One region of the Rossellomorea sp. KS-H15a genome, then DNA from elsewhere that is predicted to be linked to it. Evidence: a T-box and tRNA genes for the amino acid it is inferred to sense, from the RefSeq annotation. Region 1 holds a T-box; the other holds one or more tRNA genes.
What was found. The T-box of region 1 lies ahead of M1J35_RS18395 (valine--tRNA ligase). A T-box ahead of a tRNA ligase gene usually reads a tRNA of that ligase, here a tRNA-Val.
Positions count from the first base shown of each region.

Region 1 (11,924 bases):
GGAGCCTTATGAGCAAGGGGATGATCGAGAACTGCATCAATACGATCTCAATAAATAGACCATACTTGATGAACCCGACGAGTGTCACCCACTGGATGAAGAAAATGGTCGCACCGTTGATCACGATCGGCATAAGGGGGATGAAAGTGGCAAATAGCACCAATGTTATAAACTCAAGCTCATTTCCTGCAATATTTTCAGGAGGATAGTATTGATATGTAAAATATAAACCAGCCGGTACAACCGCAAGCCATGCCAGCAATATGTACAGCTTTTTTTTCAATGGTAACGTCATATCTATCCCCCATAGGTTTACAATGAATTTTATATAGTCTGATCATACTATACTAGTTAAATAGTCACAAGTTTAAGAATATTTTATCAAAGCACCCGAATAAAGTCACTTACTTTTTTCTGTAATTTTCCAATAAAGGAAGTAAATAAGGTTTCACTTCCGATAAGAAGTACAAGGAGCCGGTTATGAGCAGCACTTCATCTTCTTCCATGACGGCGATTTTCTCTTCAAGATACTTCTTCCAATCATGGACTTCTGCCTTTTTTGGGTGCGCGGAAGCTTCGTAAAGTTCTTCAACCGATGCCACTCTCGGAAAATCAAAGGTCGTAAATCCGATCTCATCCACGGCTTCTTCCAATTGAGAGATCATCGGTCTTAACTTTTTATCGTGAAGTGCCGAGAAAAGGACGGTCACTTTTTTATGAAAGAAACGTTCGTTGATCGTCTTCACAAGGGCATCCACCCCTTCTGGATTATGGGCACCATCAATGTAAATCTCACGTGTAGCGGATAATGCCTCCATCCTCCCCGGCCATGATGCCTTCTTTAATCCTGTCTTGATGTGTTCCGGTTCTATTTTCATCTCCTGATTTTTCACAAGGAGCTCGGCGACTTTGATGGCAAGGGCTGCATTATTGATTTGATGGGTTCCGATCATGGAAAGATCGAACTCGTCATGCTGCACGGGAGATCCATACTCGAATCTTTCCCCTTTATCCAACAAGGCGACACGCTCGGCAGTAAAATCCTGCCCAAGTTGAAATAGCTCACTTTCCTTTTCAAGGGCTTTATCTTTGATGACGTTCCTTGCTTCTGGTTGATGGACCCCTGAAATGACAGGTACACCGTGCTTGATGATTCCCGCTTTCTCAAATGCGATATCTTCCAAACTGTTCCCAAGAAACTGCATATGATCCATACCGATGCTCGTGATCACAGAAACCATGGGAATGATGACATTCGTCGAATCCAGTCTTCCTCCGAGTCCCACCTCATAAAGGACGAGGTCGACGGGCTGTAACTCTGCAAAATAATAGAAGCTCATGGCCGTGATGACTTCAAATTCAGAGGGCGCACCCCATTCTGATTGTTCCATTTTTTCCGCGATAGGCTTAATCTTTTCGACAAGCAGCGTCAGATCACCATCGCTGACGGGATCTCCATTCATACTGATCCGTTCATTGAAACGTTCAAAATAAGGAGAGGTAAACGTTCCGACTCTGTATCCTGAATCCTGTAACACATTCCTCAAATAGGTTACGGTGGACCCTTTTCCATTCGTACCGGCAATATGGACGGTTTTCAGCTTTTGGTGAGGGTTCCCGAGTTCCTCCAACAGGTGATTCATCCGCATCAACCCCGGCTTGATTCCAAGTCTGAGTCTTGAGTGGATCCACGCGACAGCTTGTTCATAATTCATCAATTTTTCACTCCCACATAGGCTTCATTAGAAAAAGGGCCCCAATCCAGGCCTGGTTGATGAGGGTTCCCCCCTGTCAATTAGACCCGATTTTAAAGCCCTCTTCCTTACCTTCTATTTATTCAATCACATTAAAGCGATTTAAGCTCTTCGATCCTCGCTTTTACAGTCGCTTGTTTCTCTAAATAATCTTTCTCTTTCTCTTTTTCCTCGTCGACTACTTTCTGAGGGGCTTTGCTTACAAACTTTTCATTGTTAAGCTTGCCTTGGACACGGGATACTTCCTTCGTCCATTTATCCAGTTCTTTTTGAAGTCGTGCGATTTCTTCTTCGATATTGATCAGTCCTTCTAGTGGAAGGTACAGATCCACGCCTGTCACGACTGCCGTCATCGCCTTTTCCGGTGCTTCTACATCCGTTCCCATTTCAAGCTTTTCCGGATTACAGAATTTCTCGATATACGATTGATTCTTTTCGATGATCGTCAGGGTATGTGCATCCTTGGCTTTCAGCATAAGGTTGATTTGTTTACTCATCGGCGTGTTCACTTCTGCACGAACATTTCGTACGGCGCGGATGATGTCAACGAGAAGCTTCATTTCTTCTGCTGCCCCTTTGTCAGTCAGCTTATCATCAACCGTCGGCCAGGCCGCTACAGTGATCGATTCGCCTTGATGCGGCAAGTTCTGCCATATTTCCTCGGTAATAAACGGCATGAATGGGTGCAGCAGTCTCATTGTGTTGTCGAGAACGTAAGCCAGGATGGAACGGGTCGTCTTTTTCGCCGCTTCATCTTCGCCATATAGAGGCAGCTTCGCCATTTCAATGTACCAGTCACAGAAATCATCCCAGATGAAGTTGTATAGTAAGCGTCCAACTTCACCGAACTCATAACGATCTGCCAGGCGCGTCACCGTTTCAATCGTTTCATTTAATCGGGTAAGGATCCATTTATCCGCAACAGACTTCTCACCTGATAAATCGATTTCGTCGTATGTCATGCCATCCATGTTCATCAGGGCAAAACGGGATGCGTTCCAGATCTTATTCGCGAAGTTCCAAACCGACTCAACTTTTTCAAATGAAAAACGCAGATCCTGTCCTGGTGAGCTTCCCGTTGTCAGGAAGTAACGAAGGGAGTCGGAACCGTATTTTTCGATGACATCCATCGGGTCAATACCATTGCCAAGAGATTTACTCATTTTTCTTCCTTCAGCGTCACGAACCAATCCGTGAATCAATACATCTTTGAAAGGACGCTCTCCAGTAAACTCCAACCCTTGGAAAATCATCCGTGAAACCCAGAAAGGAATGATATCATAGCCTGTAACAAGGGTACTTGTCGGATAATAACGTTTGAAATCTTCTGCGTTTGTATCCGGCCAGCCTAATGTAGAGAATGGCCATAGTGCAGAACTGAACCATGTGTCCAGTACGTCATCTTCCTGTGTCCAGTTTTCCAAATCTTCAGGAGCTTCTTCTCCTACATGTATTTCCCCTGTCTCATTATGATACCAGGCAGGAATTCTGTGTCCCCACCAGAGCTGACGGGAGATACACCAGTCGCGTGTATTTTCCATCCAGCGAAGATATGTGTTTTCAAAGCGGTCCGGAACAAAGTTTACTTTATTTTCTTCTTTTTGAAGTTGGATTGACTTTTCCGCCAGGGAATCCATCTTAACGAACCATTGTTTTGAAAGGTAAGGCTCGACAATCGCCCCGCTACGCTCGGAATGCCCAACCGAATGCATATGTTCTTCAATCTTGAACAATACACCGGAGTCCTGTAGATCCTTCACAATTTGCTTGCGGCAGTCAAAACGGTCCATGCCGTTATATTTATCAGCTTTCTCGTTCATCGTGCCATCTTCATTCATCACGAGGATGCGTTCCAGATTATGACGGTTACCGATTTCAAAGTCATTCGGGTCATGGGCAGGTGTGATTTTCACCGCTCCGGAACCGAATTCCATATCCACATAATCGTCACCGACGATCGGGATTTCACGTCCTACGATTGGAAGGATGACGTTCTTTCCGATCAGGTGCTTGTAGCGGTCATCTTCAGGGTGTACGGCAACCGCCGTGTCCCCAAGCATCGTTTCAGGACGGGTTGTGGCGATTTCAATGTGGCCGCTTCCGTCAGCCAATGGATATCTCATATGATAGAATGCACCCTGTACATCTTTATGAATGACTTCGATATCGGATAGTGCCGTCTTTGTCGCAGGATCCCAGTTGATGATATATTCCCCGCGGTAGATCAATCCTTTATTGTAAAGATCGATGAATACCTTTTGAACGGCATCGGACAGACCTTCGTCAAGTGTGAAGCGCTCGCGGCTGTAATCGAGTCCCAGCCCGACTTTCGCCCACTGCTGGCGGATGTGCTCGGCATATTCTTCTTTCCATTTCCACGTTTCTTCCACGAATTTCTCACGACCGAGGTCATAGCGTGAAATCCCCTGGCTGCGGAGTTTTTCATCCACTTTTGCCTGTGTGGCAATCCCGGCATGGTCCATACCCGGCAGCCATAGTACATCGTACCCCTGCATACGTTTCATTCTTGTCAGGATGTCTTGTAATGCTGTATCCCAGGCATGGCCAAGATGAAGTTTCCCCGTTACGTTCGGTGGAGGGATGACAATGGTGTAAGGTTCTTTTTCCTTATCGTTTGTCGCTTCGAAGTATTTGCCTTCGAGCCACCATTTGTACCGGCCCTGTTCAATGGCTTTCGGATCATATTTAGTTGGCATTGATAATTGTTGATCTTGAGTTTCCATGTGATTTCCTCCTATATCGTTCTAAAAAAATAAAAAAATCCCCCGTCCTGTGAAAAGGACGAAGGATTCCATTCGCGGTACCACCTTTTTTCTCAGGAGAAAGAAGACTCCTGAACGCTCGACGATTATAACGGCTTTTAACCGGCTTCTACTACTCTCATTTCATAGAAACAGCTCTACAGGCGACCTTCCAATGTCTTATCGTAGAAAATCTCTCAGCAAACGATTTTCCTCTCTGAACGTAAGGATCAATGTACTCTTCCTGTTCATTGCTTTTCATGATTATTTATTTACTCATTATAGTATAGGATAAGATAAACTTTCGTCAATCATTATTGGCATTTTCATTGAAAAATATTCATTTTGCCCATACATAGGCACCATTCCATCCCGGTTTCATAAGATAAAGTAGTGAATACACCCAGGAAAGTGAGTGGATGATGATGAAAAAAATCAACCAGTACACGTTACAGAAATGGATGGGGAACGCCCGATTAATATGTAAGCAATTCATCATACCCTTTACCATCTTCCAAGGTATCCGCACGATTCTGCTCCCGACCACGTTTGACGTCCTTCTGTTAACCCTGTTTATCGGTATCGGCCTCGCCATATATTTTGATTGGATTTAAGGAACTGACGAAAAGTGGATTCGTCAGTCCTTTTTTTATTCAGCCTGTTCGGCCTGCTCTTTCTTCTGCTTCTCCATCTCATCGAGACGCATGACCACGTATTCAGTATTCTTCAAGAGCCAGTAGTGACGTTGCAGTTTCTTCAGGGACTTCCGTTCATTCCGCTTATCCTTCGGGGTATGGAAGTATTTTTCCACCACGGCAATGAGGGAGCTCGGATATGCCAGGTAGCTCATGAACAGGAGCCTCTCTTCATTCCGGACGGTAAAATGCTGAAAGTAGGTGGTGAGCCATTCAATACATTCCTCATAATACTTAGGATAGGTCTTCAAGGTTCTCGATAAAAACGGCAGCAGATCATGAAAAGGAGACGCCATCTTGGAGTTCTCAAAGTTATGGAAATACCCCAAGCCCCTTTCATCGAATAAAAAATGCTCCGTCGAAACCTTTCCGTGAGTGATCACGGTCCTTACCTTTTCCAGCTCCTTCGTCTCCTCATACCATTCATCCAGCATTTTACGGGAAAACTTCAACGCTTGTGAAGCGTCTTTGTAATACATGCAGTAATGAAATTGAAAAGGGGACATGTAGGTGGTCTTTTCACATGCTTCCACGTATTCATCCAGGAACGCCTGCTCTTTATCCCATCTCGACGTGAGCTGCTCATAATGGGATTCTCTCTCTTCCTTATCGATTTTCACTTCGTGGGAGGAAAGAGTGTGGAGCCTCGCCAATTCCCTGAACATCTTCTGATGCTTTTCAAACTGATCTTCCCTTTCCTGGTTCATCAGCCACGGCATGACGTAGTATAAATCCCCCTGATTCCACACAGCATAGCGGCCATCCATGGTGGGATAAATCGGGACGATCCGATTATAGCCCCGCTGAAACAGCATTTGTACATTCCGGACAAAGTCCACGCCATTTTGGGCAGGAAGCTGTTTGACGGCCAGAGTGCCTTTATTTGAAAATACCTTCGAAATCCTTCCGTAACTTTCAACAAAATGAGGTTCGACCCCATAAGGTTGCAAGACAGGCTTCAATCCCTCCAGCGTTTGCGCCATTTCTCTCACCTTCTACGATTACTTTTCTAAAAAAAACGGACCAACCCCAATGAATTTGGTGTCAGCCCCGTCATTTCCACTATGATACTTTGACTCGCTTCTATGGTCCTCTGATGGGAGTGACCTTGCTATTTTCCTTTATCCCTTGAAAACGAATTCGCTGTTCGGGATATATAGAACCTGACCGGCATATACGTCCTGATTCGCTTCGAGTTGATTCACCCTTAATAGCTGTGGAATGGTCAAATCATATTTTTCCGCTATATAATCCAGGTTTTCTCCCTCCTGGACGATGCATACCCGAAGAGTCGCTCCCCGTTCTTCTTCTTTCCGGGCAAAGAAATCAGTCAATGAAATGGATTCATACTTCTTTTTGCCCTTCGCCTTTTTCTTTTCTTCCTTTTCTTCCTCTTCCATCTCTGCTTCTACGGCTGATGAGGAGGAGGACTCTTCTTCTTCCATCTCCTGCTCCTTGTACTTAGGTGCTGGAGGCGGCGTATAAGCGGCCTTCGGTTCAGCAGGCTGCTCTTCAGACGACTCACTCAGCTCATGCTGAGGAAGCTGGAATACATTCTCTTTCCGGTAGTCGACTTCCTCATAGGAAGGAGCCGGCTGTGTATCGTATTGAATCTGGACAGGAATTTCATCTTCCTGCTCAGCCGGTGGGGTCCTCCCCTCCAGATTAAACGGCTGATACTCGTCATCCTGGTCCTCTTCTTCCTCGTCTTCTTCAGCATAACCTGTAATTTCTTCTTCATGATAGTTTTCGTATTCGTACACTTCTTCTCTTTCTTCTTCTTCGGTTTCGACTTCTTCCTCCGCCTCTTCCACTTCTTCTGCTTGGGCTACGGCACTTGAGCGGTAAAGAGGCTCGAATTCTTCTTCTCTTTCATACTCTGCTTCAAGAGGAGTGTGAGCCTGCTGTTCACCGTAGATGCCGGTGATGGTCAAGTCAGCGTTCAGCTTTAAACAGGCATTTTCAGGGACGATGTAGTCAAATGACTCAACGAATACATCAATATCCCCCAGATTCGCAATCCTATTTTTCGGGATTGTGACATCCACCGGGAACCTGTGGACAAATTCATATTCACCCTTCTCCCTCTTTTCCACTGTCTGCACGAACTTCCCGCCTGCTTCGAACTCATCTTCCTCTTCTTCTCTAAGTGATGTCGGTAAATACTCACCCGTCAAATCGAGGCTGCCCCTGATAAGTACGTACTGCTCTTGTTCTTGTATCGTTATATGAGGATCTAAGGAGATAGATAGCAATTCTTCAACTTCCTGTCCTTTTTTGAACCAAATTGATTCTTCCAAAGAAAATCGTAAGCACGATTGTTGTTCTTGTGACAAAGAAAATTCCTCCTTTCAGGTTCCAAACAAAGAAATAGTAAACAATGCCATTATCACTTTATGAAACGGAAAGGAGGAATATGATAGGAAAACGAAAATCCATAAAAAAGAGCCGACCCCAAAAGGATCGGCTTCTACCATTACTTCTTACTGATTTTTTCAAACGCTCTTTCCGCTGCCTGCAACGTCTTTTCGATATCGTCATCACTGTGGGCTGTCGATAAGAAAAGTCCTTCAAACTGTGAAGGTGGCAGGAAGACCCCTTCATGGGCCATTTCACGGTAGTAGTCGGCAAACATCTCAAGATCGGATGACTTGGCACCTTCGTAGTTCGAAACTTCTTCATTTGTAAAGAAGATCCCGATCATGGAGCCTGCACGATTGATTCTGTGAGGAATGTTGTATTTTTCCGCAGCTTTCTTCAAGCCTTCTTCCAGTAGATCTGCTTTGCGCGCAAACTCGGTATACGTTTCTGGAGTGAGCTGGCTCAGCGTTTCGTATCCAGCGGTCATGGCTAACGGATTCCCTGAAAGGGTTCCGGCTTGATAGATCGGTCCGCTCGGCGCGATCCTTTCCATGATTTCCGCTTTTCCGCCGTATGCCCCGACAGGAAGTCCCTCGCCGATGACTTTACCAAGGCAGGTTAAGTCAGGCGTCACATTATAATAGCCTTGTGCACAGCCATAGCCGACACGGAAGCCCGTCATGACTTCATCGAAGATCAATAGTGCTCCATGATTTTCCGTTACCTCACGCAGGCCTTCCAGGAAGCCCGGTTGTGGAGGGACGACACCCATGTTTCCGGCTACAGGCTCGACGATCACACCGGCAATGTCATCACCATATTGTTCGAAGGCATAACGGATGCTTTCCAGATCATTGTAAGGCACCGTGATCGTATTCTTTGCAACCCCTTCAGGAACACCGGGACTGTCCGGTAAACCGAGTGTCGCGACACCCGAGCCCGCTTTAATTAATAAAGAATCGCCATGACCGTGGTAACAGCCTTCGAACTTGATGATCTTATTGCGGCCGGTGTATCCACGGGCCAACCGCAGGGCACTCATCGTCGCTTCCGTACCTGAAGACACCATACGGACGATCTCGATGCTTGGCACCCGGTCGATCACCAGTTGAGCCAGTTTATTTTCAATTTCTGTTGGAGCACCGAAGCTCGTTCCGTTTTCGGCCACTTTTTTAATGGATTCCACAACCCGGTCATTGCTGTGACCAAGGATGAGAGGACCCCAGGAAAGGACATAGTCGATGTACTCATTCCCATCGATATCATAGATTTTCGATCCTTTTCCCCTTTCCATGAAAATCGGATCCATCTTAACGGATTTGAATGCACGGACGGGACTGTTCACTCCGCCGGGCATGAGGTTTACAGCTTCCTTGAATGCTTGTTTCGATTTCTCATATGAACGCAATATCGGTTCCTCCTTTAGTGATCGTTCAGTCATCCTGACAGGAATTCTCCACCAATTAGGATAACCAGTTTGCTACGTCTTTTGCAAAATACGTAATGATGAGGTCTGCCCCTGCACGTTTCATGCTGGTCAGTTTCTCCATGACAATTTCCTGTTCGTTCACCCAGCCGTTCTGAGCCGCTGCTTTCACCATGCTGTATTCCCCACTTACGTTATAGGCGACAACCGGTGCATTGAAACGGTCTTTCACTTCACGCATGATATCCAGATACGAAAGGGCCGGTTTCACGATAAGGAAGTCGGCACCCTCCTCCATATCAGACTGCGCTTCTCTTAGGGCTTCCATGCGGTTCGCAGGGTCCATTTGATACGTTCTGCGATCTCCAAATTGAGGTGTTGAGTGAGCCGCATCACGGAAAGGACCATAGAAGCTTGATGAATATTTCACAGCGTATGACATGATCGGCACATCATGATAGCCTGCTTCGTCCAGCCCGTGACGGATGGCTGCTACGAATCCATCCATCATGTTGGACGGAGCGATGATGTCTGCACCGGCTTCAGCCTGGCTGACCGCTGTTTTGGCCAACAGATCAAGGGTTTCATCATTCAGGACTTTCCCGTCTTTGACGATCCCGCAGTGACCGTGACTGGTATATTGACAGAGGCACGTATCGGCGATGACAACAAGATCCGGGTAACGCTCCTTCACAAAACGCGTTGCCTCCTGGACGATTCCATGGTTATGATACGCCTGTTTCCCCAATTCGTCTTTTTCAGCAGGAACACCGAAAAGAATGATGGACTTGATCCCGAGTGAAACCACTTCATCCATTTCAGCTTGTAAATTATCGAGGGAAATATGATAAACACCCGGCATGGATGGAACGACATTCTTGATGTTCTCCCCTTCCACGACAAACAACGGGTAAATTAGATCTTCTTTTCTTAGATGTGTTTCCCGCACGAGCGCACGCATCGTTTCCGATTGACGTAAGCGGCGGTGTCGATTAAATTGCAGGTCTTTCATAATAAAAGCCTCCTAATGTTTGATAGCTAATAGGCAGAGATGAACTCTTTTATCTCATTCACCATTTCATTTACAGTATAAACGCTTGGACAGATTTTTACATGTAATCCGTATTGCTCCGCGGTTTTTTTTGTGATCGGGCCGATGCACGCAATGGGAATGTCCCTGATATGATCATAGAGGGAATAGTGACGGATGACCTTCATAAAGTGATGGACCGTCGATGAACTCGTAAATGTAATGATATCCACTTGTTCTTGTTCAATGATCGTTTTCAACTGGACAAAGCTGTTCTCTGGAAGGGCCGTTTCATAAACGATCCATTCCTGACAGCTGACTCCTGCTGAGGCCAATTCCGTTGCAATCACATTCCTTGCCAGATTCCCTTTTGGAATCAGGACGTGACCATCAGGCTTCACGTTAGAAATGAACTCCTCGGCGAAGTCATCGCCTGTGAAATTTTCCGGGACAAATGAAATCGGTATGCCGAATTTATGACAGTACTGCTCCGTCTTGGTCCCGACGGCCGCGAATTTCCCCGTATAAGAGGATAAAGGGATCCCCCTTCTTTCTAATGCTTCCAGGAAGAACTTCACCCCATTTTTACTGGTGAAGATAATCCATTCGTATGTATGTAAGGTGGTGTGAAGCGATAATTCCAACGGATCTATGTGGGGGTGAAAATGAAGGAGCGGTACCAAGATGGGCACCCCTCCCTCGTTTTCAATGAGCGACCCGGTTTCACTGGATCCCTCACTGCCACGAGTAATCAAAACCTTTATTTGTTCTAAAGGCCTCTTACCCTTCATTATTGATCCAGCTCCTCTTTCACCTGATCGATCAAGGCTTTTGCCCCTTGTTTTGTTAAACTTTCAGCCACTTTTTCTCCAACTTCCTTCGGTTCCGGACCCGTCATGTATTCTTTGTAGATCGTCTGTCCGTCCGGAGAAGCGACAAGTCCGGTCAATGCAACATCTCCATTGTCCTTCAGCTCGGCAAATCCCGCAATCGGCACCTGACAGCCACCTTCCATCTTATGCAGGAAAGCTCGTTCAGCCGTCACGGTACTCGTTGTCTCTTCGCACGCGAACTTCTCTAGCAGTTCAAGAACTTCATCGTCATCATTTCTGCACTCGATCGAAAGGGCCCCTTGACCGACTGCCGGCAAGCAAAGGTCCGGATCAAGGAATTCCGTTACGACATCCGACGTCCATCCCATGCGCGATAGTCCCGCCGCTGCCAGGATGATGGCATCGTAATCTTCATTCTGAAGTTTGGAAAGGCGTGTATCGATGTTGCCGCGGATCCACTTGATCTCAAGATCCGGTCTCACAGAAAGGATCTGAGCCCCTCTCCTAAGACTGCTCGTTCCGACGATCGCTCCGCCAGGGAGGTCTTTGAGGGCAACATGATTCTTACTGATAAACGCGTCACGGTGATCCTCACGAACCGGGATGCTTCCGATGGTCAGTCCTTCTGGCAAAACAGCCGGCATATCTTTCATACTGTGAACGGCCATGTCGATTTCTTTATCCAGCATCGCCTGCTCGATTTCTTTTACAAATAATCCTTTACCGCCGACTTTGGATAAGGTGACATCCAGGATCTGATCCCCTTTCGTCACAATCTCCTTTACTTCGAAATCGTAAGAAGGGTCGATTGCCTTCAACTGATCGATCACCCAATTGGTTTGGGTAAGGGCTAATTTACTTCGTCTTGAACCAACAATGATTTTTCTCATAATGACCTCCTGAAAACTTATGAATACCAGAAATGAAATGAAGACAACCGACTAGCTAGGAAAAAGTTGATTAATATAATCAAGAAGGCTGCAACATTAAGAAACGCTAATGATTTACCAAAGACATTCTTTTTAATGCGAAGGTATAAATACATGCTATATAAAATTAATAG
Region 1 is NZ_CP096886.1:3,586,991-3,598,914, forward strand. Features, by position in the region: gene M1J35_RS18385 (sensor domain-containing diguanylate cyclase) at 1-295, opposite strand, end outside; gene M1J35_RS18390 (bifunctional folylpolyglutamate synthase/dihydrofolate synthase) at 405-1,715, opposite strand; gene M1J35_RS18395 (valine--tRNA ligase) at 1,847-4,498, opposite strand; T-box leader at 4,550-4,777, opposite strand; gene M1J35_RS18400 (hypothetical protein) at 4,942-5,130, shown strand; gene ysxE (spore coat protein YsxE) at 5,166-6,194, opposite strand; gene spoVID (stage VI sporulation protein D) at 6,333-7,547, opposite strand; gene hemL (glutamate-1-semialdehyde 2,1-aminomutase) at 7,688-8,980, opposite strand; gene hemB (porphobilinogen synthase) at 9,036-10,010, opposite strand; gene M1J35_RS18425 (uroporphyrinogen-III synthase) at 10,037-10,819, opposite strand; gene hemC (hydroxymethylbilane synthase) at 10,819-11,751, opposite strand; gene ccsA (cytochrome c biogenesis protein) at 11,769-11,924, opposite strand, start outside.

Region 2 (11,924 bases), 1.5 Mb from region 1:
ATTTCATTTGTACCGGCATAAATGCTTGCAACCGGTATATCCCGATATCGTCTGGCGATCGGATATTCTTCCATATAGCCATATCCACCGTGAAGCTGCATGCATTCTGTGGCAATGTGACGGGCCATTTCTGTCAGCTTATACTTGGCCATGGATACCTTTGTCACTACGTCCTTTCCATGCATATGCTCGGCTATCAACCCATCCAAAAAAGCTCTGCCCATTTCAATATCAGTGGCCATTTCTGCCAACTTGAATTGGGTATTCTGAAATTGACTGACGGGCCTTCCAAAGGCTTGACGGCTCTTCACGTATTCCATCGTAAGGGAAAACATTTCTTCCGAAGCCGTTTGGGCTGCAATCGCCACAATAAGACGTTCCTGCTGCAGCTTATTCATCAAATAGTGAAAGCCACTGCCTTCCTCTCCGATCAGGTTTTCTTTCGGTACCTTACAATCTTCAAAAATGAGTTCGGCTGTATCCTGACAGTGTAATCCGATCTTATCAAGCTTCCGCCCCCTGGAAAACCCTGGAGTATCCCTTTCAATCGCCAACAGGCTGACACCTTTATAAGGCGGTTTACTGTGGAGATCCGTTTTAACCGCAACAATCACCAGATCTCCATGAATACCATTTGTGATAAAAGTCTTTTGCCCGTTCACAATATAATGGTCCCCGTCTGACTCAGCTGTCGTTTTGATGGCGGCTAAATCAGAACCTGTCCCCGGCTCTGTCATGGCAATGGCTGTGATCATCTTTCCACTCGCACATAAAGGAAGCCACTTCTTTTTCTGTTGTATTGTCCCGTACTCTGAGATATAAGGAACGACGATATCATTATGAAGCCCTATTCCAATCAAACCGGAACCCACTCTTTCCAATTCTTCATTAATGATGACCGAAAAGCCCCAATCGACCCCGCTTCCCCCATATTCCTCTTCAATGTCCGGGCAAAGAAACCCTTGCTCCCCCATCTTCTCCCAGAAAGATCTCGGAACCATCCGATTATTCTCCCACTCCTCATAAAAAGGATAAGCTTCCTTTTGTAGAAACTTCCTCAGAGCCAGACGAAATATACTGTGTTCTTCGGTTAAATAAGGATGTTTCATACGTTTCTCCCTCATTTCGTATTGGTGTCTAAAGGATAGCGCTTTCATTTATAAATGAATGAACATGCATTCACTCACTGGTTATTTAGGCTGCATCCTGATGGCTCCGTCCAGGCGTATCGTCTCACCATTCAACATCGGGTTTTCGAGTATGCTTTTCACCAACTGGGCATATTCAGATGGATAACCAAGTCTTTTAGGGAAAGGAACCGTGCTCCCAAGGGATTGTCTTGCCTCTTCTGGAAGAGTGTCAAACATAGGGGTATGGAATAATCCCGGTGCAATCGTCATGACCCTGATGCCGTCCCTGGCAAGCTCCCTGGCAATCGGCAGAGTCATTCCAACAATTCCTCCTTTTGATGCACTATACGCAGCCTGACCGATTTGTCCGTCAAATGCGGCAACAGATGCAGTATTCACAATCACACCTTTTTCCCCATGCTCATTCGGTATGTTTTGCATCATCTTTTCTGCAGTCAACCGAATGACATTGAACGTACCGATCAAATTCACTTCAATTACTTTGGAAAATTCCTCAAGGGAATGGACTCCTTTTCTCCCCACCACTTTTCCAGGAGGTGCGATACCTGCACAATTCACAACTGTATTGAATCCTCCGAAATCTTCCATGGCTCTCTCAAGGGCCTCTTTTACACTTTTTTCATTTGTTACATCGGTTTCATGATAGTGCATGGAGTCCCCATACTCTTTTTTTAACGTTGAGCTTCTCTCCCCATTGAGGTCAAGGATATAAACCTTTCCCCCTTCTTCCATGATTTTTCGTGCCGTGGCTTCTCCCAGTCCGGATGCTCCCCCCGTGATCACCGCAACAGAATTTTTCATCTCCATTCACATTCCCTCCAATCTGCCTGCTTATAGTTTTATTTTAGCGTTGGATGCAGGAAAAAGATATAAAGTTTTAAAAATTCCGTCTATTCATTAGATGAGTAGATCCACACGAACCAAACAGGCATGAATCCATAAAAAAAACAGACTCACGAATGAGTCTGTTTTTGGATGTGTAAAGTTAGATTATGCTTTACGTACGTTAGCTGCTTGTGGTCCACGAGCACCTTGTTCAACGTCGAAAGATACTTCTTGACCTTCGTCAAGAGATTTGAAACCTTCACCTTGAATCGCTGAGAAGTGTACGAATACATCGTCTCCACCTTCTACTTCGATGAATCCGAAACCTTTTTCTGCGTTAAACCATTTTACTTTACCATTTTCCATGTTTGTTGCCTCCTAAAGTGCGTTACACACAATATATTACTATTCTTGCGATATCAGGTGAAAACCAAATCTTGTTCTTCCCTCGTATACCGGACAAAAATAATTCTTCTATAGAATAACAGTAATGAAACAAATAAGCAAGTTCCTGAGAGGGAAGTTTTTAAAGTCAGACCTCTGACATAATTTAACTCCTTCATCTTAAAACCCTTTTTGCCGAGGGTGCATTCCACTATTTAACATGAATGCGCTTCCCTTTCTTCTTCCTTCTGGTCCTTTTGGTGGAACGTGATCGTTTTATCAAGTTTATCACTCATGGGACTCTAAAATGGAGGGTAAACTGTGGTATAATGAGTAAATATGAAAGGGAGTGCCCAATGAAATCCACAAAAAATCGGTTCAGTAATGGTTCTATGGTTACGATCAAGGAAACAGGAGAAACAGTGACAATATTGAAATGGCAATACGTTAAGAACATGAAGCGGTATTCTTATATCGTAAAGGAACATCCAGGCACATTTTATTTTGAAGAAGAGTTAGAACTGAACTAAATACGATTATCATTATTAATATGATTTTGACAAGGACTCTTACCCGAATTCAGCAGAGTCCTTTTTCAATTTTAACTTTTAAACGTCCAAAAAAAAGGATGCATCTTATAAGATGCATCCTTTTTTCTATGTATGACCTGTGAGGGATTCGAACCCACGACCCCTTCCCTGTCAAGGAAGTGCTCTCCCACTGAGCTAACAAGTCGCGATGTAAGGTACATATTCTATTATAGTAAATTCAAGAGAATTGTCAATGGATTTTTCTAAAGAAATTCACCTATTCCAGATTTCATGTATAAAAGAACATTCGTTCGCATACAATGTCAATACATCCTACTGAGAGGGGCTTCCACATAATGAGGATATTAGAGCGATCGTTGATGGATCGATGTCCCATTGAAATTATATACATGACTTCGGAGCTGAAATGTTCAAAAAGGAGAATACTGGTCAAAAGAGTTGAAAAGGATTATATCACCGCTTATTGCTATTTCAGGCGAGATGTGCGCAACTTCAGGATTCATGACATCCTAGCCGCTTCTCCAATCCTTTTTCATTCTGACCGAATGATATCAAGACTTGATCAAAATCAATAAGAGGCTGTTAGCCCATGAATGGGGTAACAGCCTCTTATTGTGTTATGCCGTTGCTCTTGTTGGTGTTTTATCTTCTCTCTTAATAAAGAATTGCAGCGCAAGCATGATACCGAATAATACCAGACCAATAATGTCTGACATCCCCTCAGGATAAATCAGTAATAATCCGGCTGCTACGCAAAGGAAACGTTCTATGACGAACACTCGACGGTACCAATATCCGATCATACCTGCCCCGATCGCCATCATCCCCGTTACGGCCGTGAAGACGACCCAAAGTAATCTAGGAATGGTCGTATCGATCATTAACAGTTCAGGTGACAGGACGAACATATAGGGGATGATAAAGGCGGCGATGGCCAATTTAGCGGAATTGACCCCTGTCCTTATCGGCTCCCCTCCCGATACCCCGGCCGCGGCGAATGCAGCCAGCGCCACTGGAGGCGTGATATCAGCAATGATCCCGAAGTAAAACACGAATAAATGAGCCGCAAGCTCCGGTGCCCCTAATAGAATAATCGCAGGAGCAGCGATGGTGGATGTTATGACATAGTTCGCCGTTGTCGGAGAACCCATGCCGAGTACGATCGACGCGATCATCGTAAATATCAATGTAAGGATCAGCTTACCTTCTGTTGTATTGGTCAGATCTGCAGCCAGGTCCACCAATCCATTTGCCAGAGTCAATCCTAATCCCGTTTTCGTTACAACACCGACGATCATACCGGCGGCAGCTGTTGCCACGGCTACAGACAAGGCAGTCCTGGCACCGTCAACAAGGGCATCCACAGCATCCTTGAAGCCGATCCTTGTATCTTTACGTATGGCACTGATGAGGATAGTGGCTACAATCGACCACAGTGCAGCACGCATGACACTCATTCCGCTTACCAACAGAATGATGACTGTCAGTATCGGAAGCAGCAGATAAATCTTTTTGAATACTTCTTTACGGTTGGGCATTTCTTCATCTGATAATCCACGAAGACCGATACGCTTCGCTTCAAAGTGAGTCATGATCCAAATCCCGGTAAAATAAAGGACGGCAGGAATCGAGGCAGCTTTAGCAATATCCCAATAGGAAATTCCCCCGATAAACTCGACCATCAGGAAAGCGGCAGCTCCCATGATAGGAGGCATCAGCTGACCACCTGTCGACGCAGCAGCCTCTACCCCTCCTGCAAACTCTTTACGGTACCCGAGCTTCTTCATCATAGGAATCGTGAAAGAACCCGACGTCACGACGTTTGCTACTGAGCTTCCACTGATCGTCCCTTGAAGGGCACTGGAGAAGATCGCAACCTTTGCGGGCCCTCCTACACGTTTCCCGGCAATGGACACTGCCAAATCATTAAAATATTGTCCGACGCCGGTTTTCACCAGGAATGCCCCGAACAATAAGAACAGGAAGATGAAGGTGGCTGATACATATAAGGGCGTACCAAGGATCCCTTCACTTGTAAAGAACATCGTTTTAACGATATCATCCCAGTCATATCCTCTATGGGCAAGGAATCCAGGCATCAGTCTGCCATAATACATATACAGGATGAAGGCAGAAGCAATGATGGTAATCGGTAACCCCACTGCACGACGGGTTGCTTCGAGTACAAGGATCATTGCAGCGAAACCGACATAGAAATCAAGGGAGGTCATTAATCCCACCCGGCTGACGATGTCATCCTGCATGATCGGCCAATAAGCACCGATCCCAATCGAGATGACTGAAAGAACAACGTCATACCAGGCGATCTTATCCTTCTTCAGATTCTTCTTCCGGGCAGGGAATAAGAGGAACACTAAAGAAAGAGCGAACCCTAAGTGAATGGATAACAATAATTGCCTAGGGATGAATTGAAAGATGGATGCTACTAATTGAAATAATGAAAATGCCAATAATCCGAAGAATATGATCCATTTGAATATCCCGTGATGAAATTTCCTGGTCGATGATTCAGGATCATACTTCTCAAGTAACTCTTGTTGTTGTTCTGCAGTCAATGATTCAAATTCTTTATCTTTTTCCAACTACAGTCACTCCTTTCCACTGATCATAAAGTGATTGTTTCATTATTTGAACCCGAACGACGGAGCCTTTATCAAAATAGTCGGCTAAAGGATATTCTTTTCCGTCCATCACAAGACGGTGATTGGCGACGACCTGTCCGATCCGGATATCAATGAATGGGAACACTTTATCCATATTAGAAATTAAATATTTGCCTTCCTTCGTCACTTCAAAGGTTTCATTTCCCTCTGCATTGGCCGGCATCCCAATGGCAGTATCTTCATAGAGTAATTGGGTTTGTTGAATTTGATTGGAAGATGTTTGATGGTAAAATTCCTCTACTTCTGATAGATGAATAGAGTGTGTGTAGCGAACCGAAAATGAATGATCGTCGGGAAGGCTGAAAAGGACCGGGTCCCCCGCAGTACTTCTCGGTTCTATCACTAAAAAAGTTTGTAAGGGTATAAAAAGGATGATTCCGACACAAAGAATTAGGAGAATCGCACCCATGAATGAAAATTTCTTCATCAAGAATTCCCCACCATTCCATTTTTTGTCCATTTTGCTAAAGGTTTGGAATTAGCTCGAACCAAAACAAAAGAATAGACCGTATTAAGCGGCCTATCCCTTCGTCCATCTACTGGTGTGAAACTATTCCATTGAAATTCCTTTTTCATCAAAGTATTTCTTTGCACCAGGATGTAATTCAATTCCCATACCTTTAAGTCCATCTTCAGCTTTGATCAGCTTTCCTTTGGCGTGGGTGATTTTATCCGTGTTTTCGAAAATGGCCTTTGTTACATCGTAGATGACATCTTCAGAAATATCAGCGTTCGTCACAAGCATGGCACGAACGGCAACCGTAGTCACTGCATCATCCACTTTACTGTATGTCCCAGCCGGGATTTCATCTTCTGAGTAGTAAGGATACTTCTCGATCAGCTCACTCACTTTTCCTGATTCAACAGGTACGATCGCAATGTCTTCTGTCGCAGCCAGACCTTCAACCGCTCCAGTAGGAGTACCCGATGTGATGAATGCCGCATCGATTGTACCGTCCTGGATTCCTGTCGTTGAATCATCAAATGATAGATTACGAGCTTCTAAGTCTTCCAGCTTGATACCATGAACCTCAAGGATTTGAGTGGCATTCAGTAATGTACCAGATCCAGCTTCACCTACAGAAACGACTTTTCCTTTTAGATCTTCCACTGATTTGATACCTGAATCCTTCGTTGTAACGATCTGGATAGTTTCTGGATAAAGTGTCGCGATACCTCTTGCGTTCTCTACCTTGTTGTCCTTGAACATTTCTGTACCTTCAGACGCGTAAGATGCAATATCCGTTTGCGTAAAAGCGATTTCAGTTTTGCCGTCTTTCACAGCGGCCATATTTTCAGCAGATGCACCTGAAGTGGATGCGGAAGACTTGATTCCGGTTTCATCTTCAATGATCTTTGCGAATGTTCCGCCTAACGGGTAATATGTACCCCCTGTTCCACCTGTAGCAATTCCAATGAAGTCAACCTCTTTGTTACCTTCACCATCAGATGATGAACCTCCACCTGATCCGCCGCCACATGCAGCAAGAACGACAGATAGAACTAGAAGTAGTGCAGTGCTTAGAAATAAACTGCGTTTTTTCATATTCTAATCCCCCCTATTAAATTTTGTACGTTAACGAAATAATTGTAACACAGTCTGTAACAATCTTGTCAAATCAAATACATAAACTTTTAACATTTTTCATAAAAAACCCTTTTATATAATTCCCATGTCATACAGTTCCCTTTATCCTGAACCTTGAAATGTATAGGAAATGTATAAAGCGGTTACAGGAATTACCCTCCTTTTCACCTTCCGCGTATATTTGTCCACACAAAAAGGACTGAAGATGAATTTCTTTCTTCAGTCCCCTTCTGTTATATATCAGGTTGTCTTTCAGCCTATTAATTCCTCGTCCTCGAACTTCAACTTATCTTCTTCTGAAATATTCTCTTCACGGTCCCTTAAGCTATGGGCGATCCTTGAAGATGCATTTGCAGCGATGCTTGCTACGATATCATCTAAAAAGGTATGGACACCCTTTCCGTTTTTCGTATCCAATTCACGGATGATGCCTATCTTATTTTTGTCAAGATGACCAAAAGTGGTCACGGCTATACTTCCATATCCAAGGGCAGCTCCCAGTGCGATGGTCTCGTCGACCCCAAATAAGCCCTCATCCGATTCCACGATCGATTGAAGAGGTTCAGAAAGCTTCTTCTCTTCAGCAAGCTGGTCCAACTCTACCCCGACAAGGATGGCATGCTGAATCTCCCTCTTTAATAAGACTCTCTTCACACTATCAATGCAATCGTCCATCGTAAGTTCATGATTATATGGATACTGCATTTCAAAGACGATTTCGGCTATATCTTCTATGGTCACTCCACGATCTTTCAATTTCTGGAGTGCAGCTTTGGTAACATCTCTTGAATGAACAGGTTTATTCATGGTTATTCCCCTTTCTAAACAGTCCTGATTGTATGAAAATTATAACACTCTTTTGAATTTTCGTATTGCAATCCGCTTTTGGGAATTCTGAAAGAGATTATGGTACAATCTTTCTGTAACCGTTAACAATGATTCTAGGAGGCTATCGTCATGACAACTGTAAGAGGAAATGTAACCGAATTAAACCTCTTTAGTAAAGAATTAAACGAAGAGATGAAGATGCTGGTTTATTTACCGGCAACCTACTCTCCCCTTTATAAATACACCCTGCTCATTGCACAGGATGGCAAAGATTACTTCCAGCTCGGGAGGATTCCGCGACTCGCGGATGAATTGCTTTCAAACAGGGAAATCGAAAATATGATCATAGTGGGGGTTCCATATAAAGATGTAGAGGATCGCAGACGGAAGTATCATCCCCACGGTGAGGAAAACGATGCGTATATCCGTTTTCTGGCACATGAACTGGTCCCCTATTTAGATGAGCATTACCCGACTTATCATATGGGGATGGGACGTGCCCTTATCGGAGATTCATTGGGGGCAACCGTCTCGTTGATGACTGCTTTGAAATACCCGAACACATTCGGCAAGGTTCTCCTACAATCTCCTTTCGTCAACGAAAAAGTCCTTGATGCCGTGGAAGATTTCACACAGCCTCATCTATTAAGCATCTACCATATAATAGGGATGCAGGAAACCGAAGTGAAGACGACAGATGGAAAAGTTAAGGACTTCTTAAAACCAAACCGACAGCTTCATGAAACATTCGATCAAAAAGGATTCAGTTCTTTTTACGATGAATTCGACGGGGACCACACCTGGAAGCATTGGCAGCCTGATTTAAAACGTGCATTGAAGTTAATGTTTTAGCTGACCTAAAAGGCAAGGGGTCCCTCCCTTGTCTCTTTAGATCAGCCGTAAGCTTCAGTAATCATCCCATTGCTCTTTCGTTCGCCCTATATTAAATTTTTGAAAAATTTGCTATACTATACATATGACAATGTTAGTTAAATAGAGGAGGATTGAAGAAAATGAATTATGGTATAGTCATTTTCCCATCGAAAAAGCTACAAGATATCGCGAACTCTTATAGGAAACGCTATGATCCTCATTACGCATTGGTTCCGCCACATTTGACATTGAAAAATGTCTTTAGTGCAGATGACGATCAAATTAAAGATATCGCAGGAAAGCTTTCCGTGATTTCAAAGAAATACGATCCATTTAATTTAAAGGTGTACAAAGTAAGTTCCTTCCAACCTGTAAACAATGTGATTTATTTCAAGGTCGAGTCAAAGCCTGAACTTCAAGGGTTGCACGATGACATGCATAATCAAAACTTCATGGGTGACGAGCCGGAATTCGCTTTCGTTCCTCACATCACCATTGCCCAAAAGCTTTCGAATGATGAACATTCGGATATTTTCGGATCATTGAGCATGCTGGGCATCGACCATGAGGAGATAATCGACCGCTTCCACTTGCTTTATCAGTTAGAGAACGGCTCCTGGACCGTGTACGAAACTTTCCGATTAGGGAAGGAACAGTAAACGGTGAACGTCGAAGTTGCCAAGACAGAGGATCAGATTCAAGAGGTATTCCATATTCGAAAGACGGTCTTTGTAGAGGAACAGCAGGTTCCCCTGGAAGAAGAAATCGATGAGTATGAAAACGACTCCACGCATTTCGTTCTCTATGACCAGAACAAGGCAGTCGGGGCCGGACGGTTTCGCATTCTTGACGGAGTTGGGAAAGTGGAAAGGATCTGCGTCCTTAAATCCATCAGGGGAAAAGGGGCCGGGCGTACAATGATGGTCGCCATTGAAGAGTATGCGAAGAGGCAGCCATTAGCACTATTGAAATTAAATGCCCAAACATATGCCATCCCTTTTTACGAAGGATTAGGATATCAGGTTACGTCCGAGGAATTCCTCGATGCCGGCATTCCTCATAAAACAATGAAAAAAACCATTTGAATAGAACAGAGAGTCCAGTTTCAGGTCTGGATTCTCTGTTCTTTTTTGTTTGTCCCTTCGTATATTCACCACCCTTCCCGGCGATAATGGGGAAAGGTATGGAAAGGGGGATCATTATGGAAATCAAGTCCATTGCCATTGAATTGATCGTCGGATATTTTGCTCTACTCATTCTGACTAAAGTCTTAGGAAAAACACAAATCACGCAAATATCAGCCTTTGATTTCATTTCCGCTTTAATTCTTGGTGAGCTCGTCGGAAACTCCCTTTATGACGGGAAAACGACCGTCTTCCAAATTCTCGCCGCCATTTCGATTTGGGGAAGCCTGATCTTCATTACTGAATACTTCACTCAAAAATCAAGGCGTTTCCGGCATATGCTTGAGGGGACGCCTTCGTTAATCATCAATAAAGGTCAAATTAATTATGATGAACTCAAAAAGAATCATCTGGATTTGAATCAGCTTCAGCATTTACTCCGGGCAAAGGATGTATTTTCTGTAAGAGAATGTGAATATGCCCTTCTTGAATCAGACGGGACATTGAGCGTCATCCGAAAGCCGCTATATGATATGGTACAGCGACAGGATCTTCAACTCCCCATCAAGGCAGCCACCCTCCCTCTTGCCTTTATTGTAGATGGTGAAATTGTCTATGATAACTTGACCCTTGCAGGACAAGAAGATACTTGGTTATTGAGTGAAATAAAAAAACAAGGCTTCCACTCCTCCAAAGACGTGCTTTACGCAGAATGGGAAGATGGAAAAACCTTGTTGGTACAAGGATATTAACGGGGTTTAATGATCAGCTCATTGTTTTGAATCAAAAAGGACAGAAGTTTCTTCCGTTCAAGACTTGTGAGGTAGGCTGTGACCGATGTTCTGAATAGCAGCCACTGCCCCACATTCGAGACAGTGATCGTATGTAGGTCCAAGTATTCCATCATGATATGATCGATTGTCCTTCCATTAGGGCTTGTATTTACCACATCTAAAAGGGAGTCCATTCTTTCTTCATGAAGCTCGATATTTTCCTTTACTGTTTGAGTGATATCTTCTTCGAATCGGCCATGACCCGGGATCGCTCCTTTACAGGATATGTGAAGGAGTTTTTTTAACGATTCCAGTGTAAGGTCCGCATCCACAATAAAGGGGATCACATGCTTCTTTAACGTCTCAATGCCAAAATAACTGTCTGCTGCATATAAAATTCCATCAACCAGAAGACCTGCCTGACTATGCGAATGCCCTGGTAAATCAATGACGTCGAAGATAAACGGACCAATGATGTTCTCACCAATTAATAGTTCCCCATCCACCTCGACTGCCTGTCCCTCAAGAAATTTATTCCTTAAGCCATTTATTGGAACAGCCCCATTGAACAAATAGATGGGTTCTAAAATGGAATTCTCAATGATCGCTTTTTCAAATTTAAGGGCAAACAATGGAATAGCATACTTACTCTTAAGATAGCGGGCACCGCCAAAATGATCGGCGTGGGCATGGGTGATCACGCAATAATCGAGGGGAAGTCCCTCTCCGTCCAAAATCCTCTTCACTTTCTTAACAGCCGAATCATCCAATCCGCTATCGATTAAAAGCCCCTTCCCATCTTTTACACAATAACCAATCGTAACCGCACCTGTAAATGCAAAGCAATGTTCTGTGAATTTCTGTAGTTTCAATTCAATACCCCCATAGAATCGGTTCACTACACATATTCGTTAACGTGTTTTCCTTTTCCTGTGAGCTGTGCTAATAAAGTGGAGGGGATGGCTGATTTACTCATTTTCTCGTATGGAACCTTTACTTGAATGGAAGGCGGAACATGATCTCCTGCTCCTTCTGGGTGAGCTTGTGATTTATTTTTCAGTGGTTTAATCGGTTGTATGGGGAAAAAATTGAAGTGGTGTCGATCAACTTTGATTTCTCTTTCCTGATATTGTTTGTATTGAT
Region 2 is NZ_CP096886.1:2,093,178-2,105,101, reverse strand. Features, by position in the region: gene M1J35_RS10840 (acyl-CoA dehydrogenase family protein) at 1-1,109, opposite strand, end outside; gene M1J35_RS10835 (3-hydroxyacyl-CoA dehydrogenase) at 1,191-1,958, opposite strand; gene M1J35_RS10830 (cold-shock protein) at 2,142-2,342, opposite strand; gene M1J35_RS10825 (hypothetical protein) at 2,717-2,890, shown strand; tRNA gene M1J35_RS10820 (tRNA-Val) at 3,024-3,095, opposite strand; gene M1J35_RS10815 (TRAP transporter permease) at 3,529-5,514, opposite strand; gene M1J35_RS10810 (DUF1850 domain-containing protein) at 5,501-6,022, opposite strand; gene M1J35_RS10805 (TAXI family TRAP transporter solute-binding subunit) at 6,146-7,141, opposite strand; gene M1J35_RS10800 (phosphatidylglycerophosphatase A family protein) at 7,436-7,990, opposite strand; gene M1J35_RS10795 (alpha/beta hydrolase) at 8,141-8,863, shown strand; gene M1J35_RS10790 (YjcG family protein) at 9,025-9,543, shown strand; gene M1J35_RS10785 (GNAT family N-acetyltransferase) at 9,547-9,969, shown strand; gene M1J35_RS10780 (DUF421 domain-containing protein) at 10,086-10,760, shown strand; gene M1J35_RS10775 (MBL fold metallo-hydrolase) at 10,757-11,653, opposite strand; gene M1J35_RS10770 (hypothetical protein) at 11,680-11,924, opposite strand, start outside.
Region 2: it encodes a tRNA-Val, which carries the amino acid that the T-box ahead of M1J35_RS18395 (valine--tRNA ligase) is inferred to sense. The anticodon was not compared.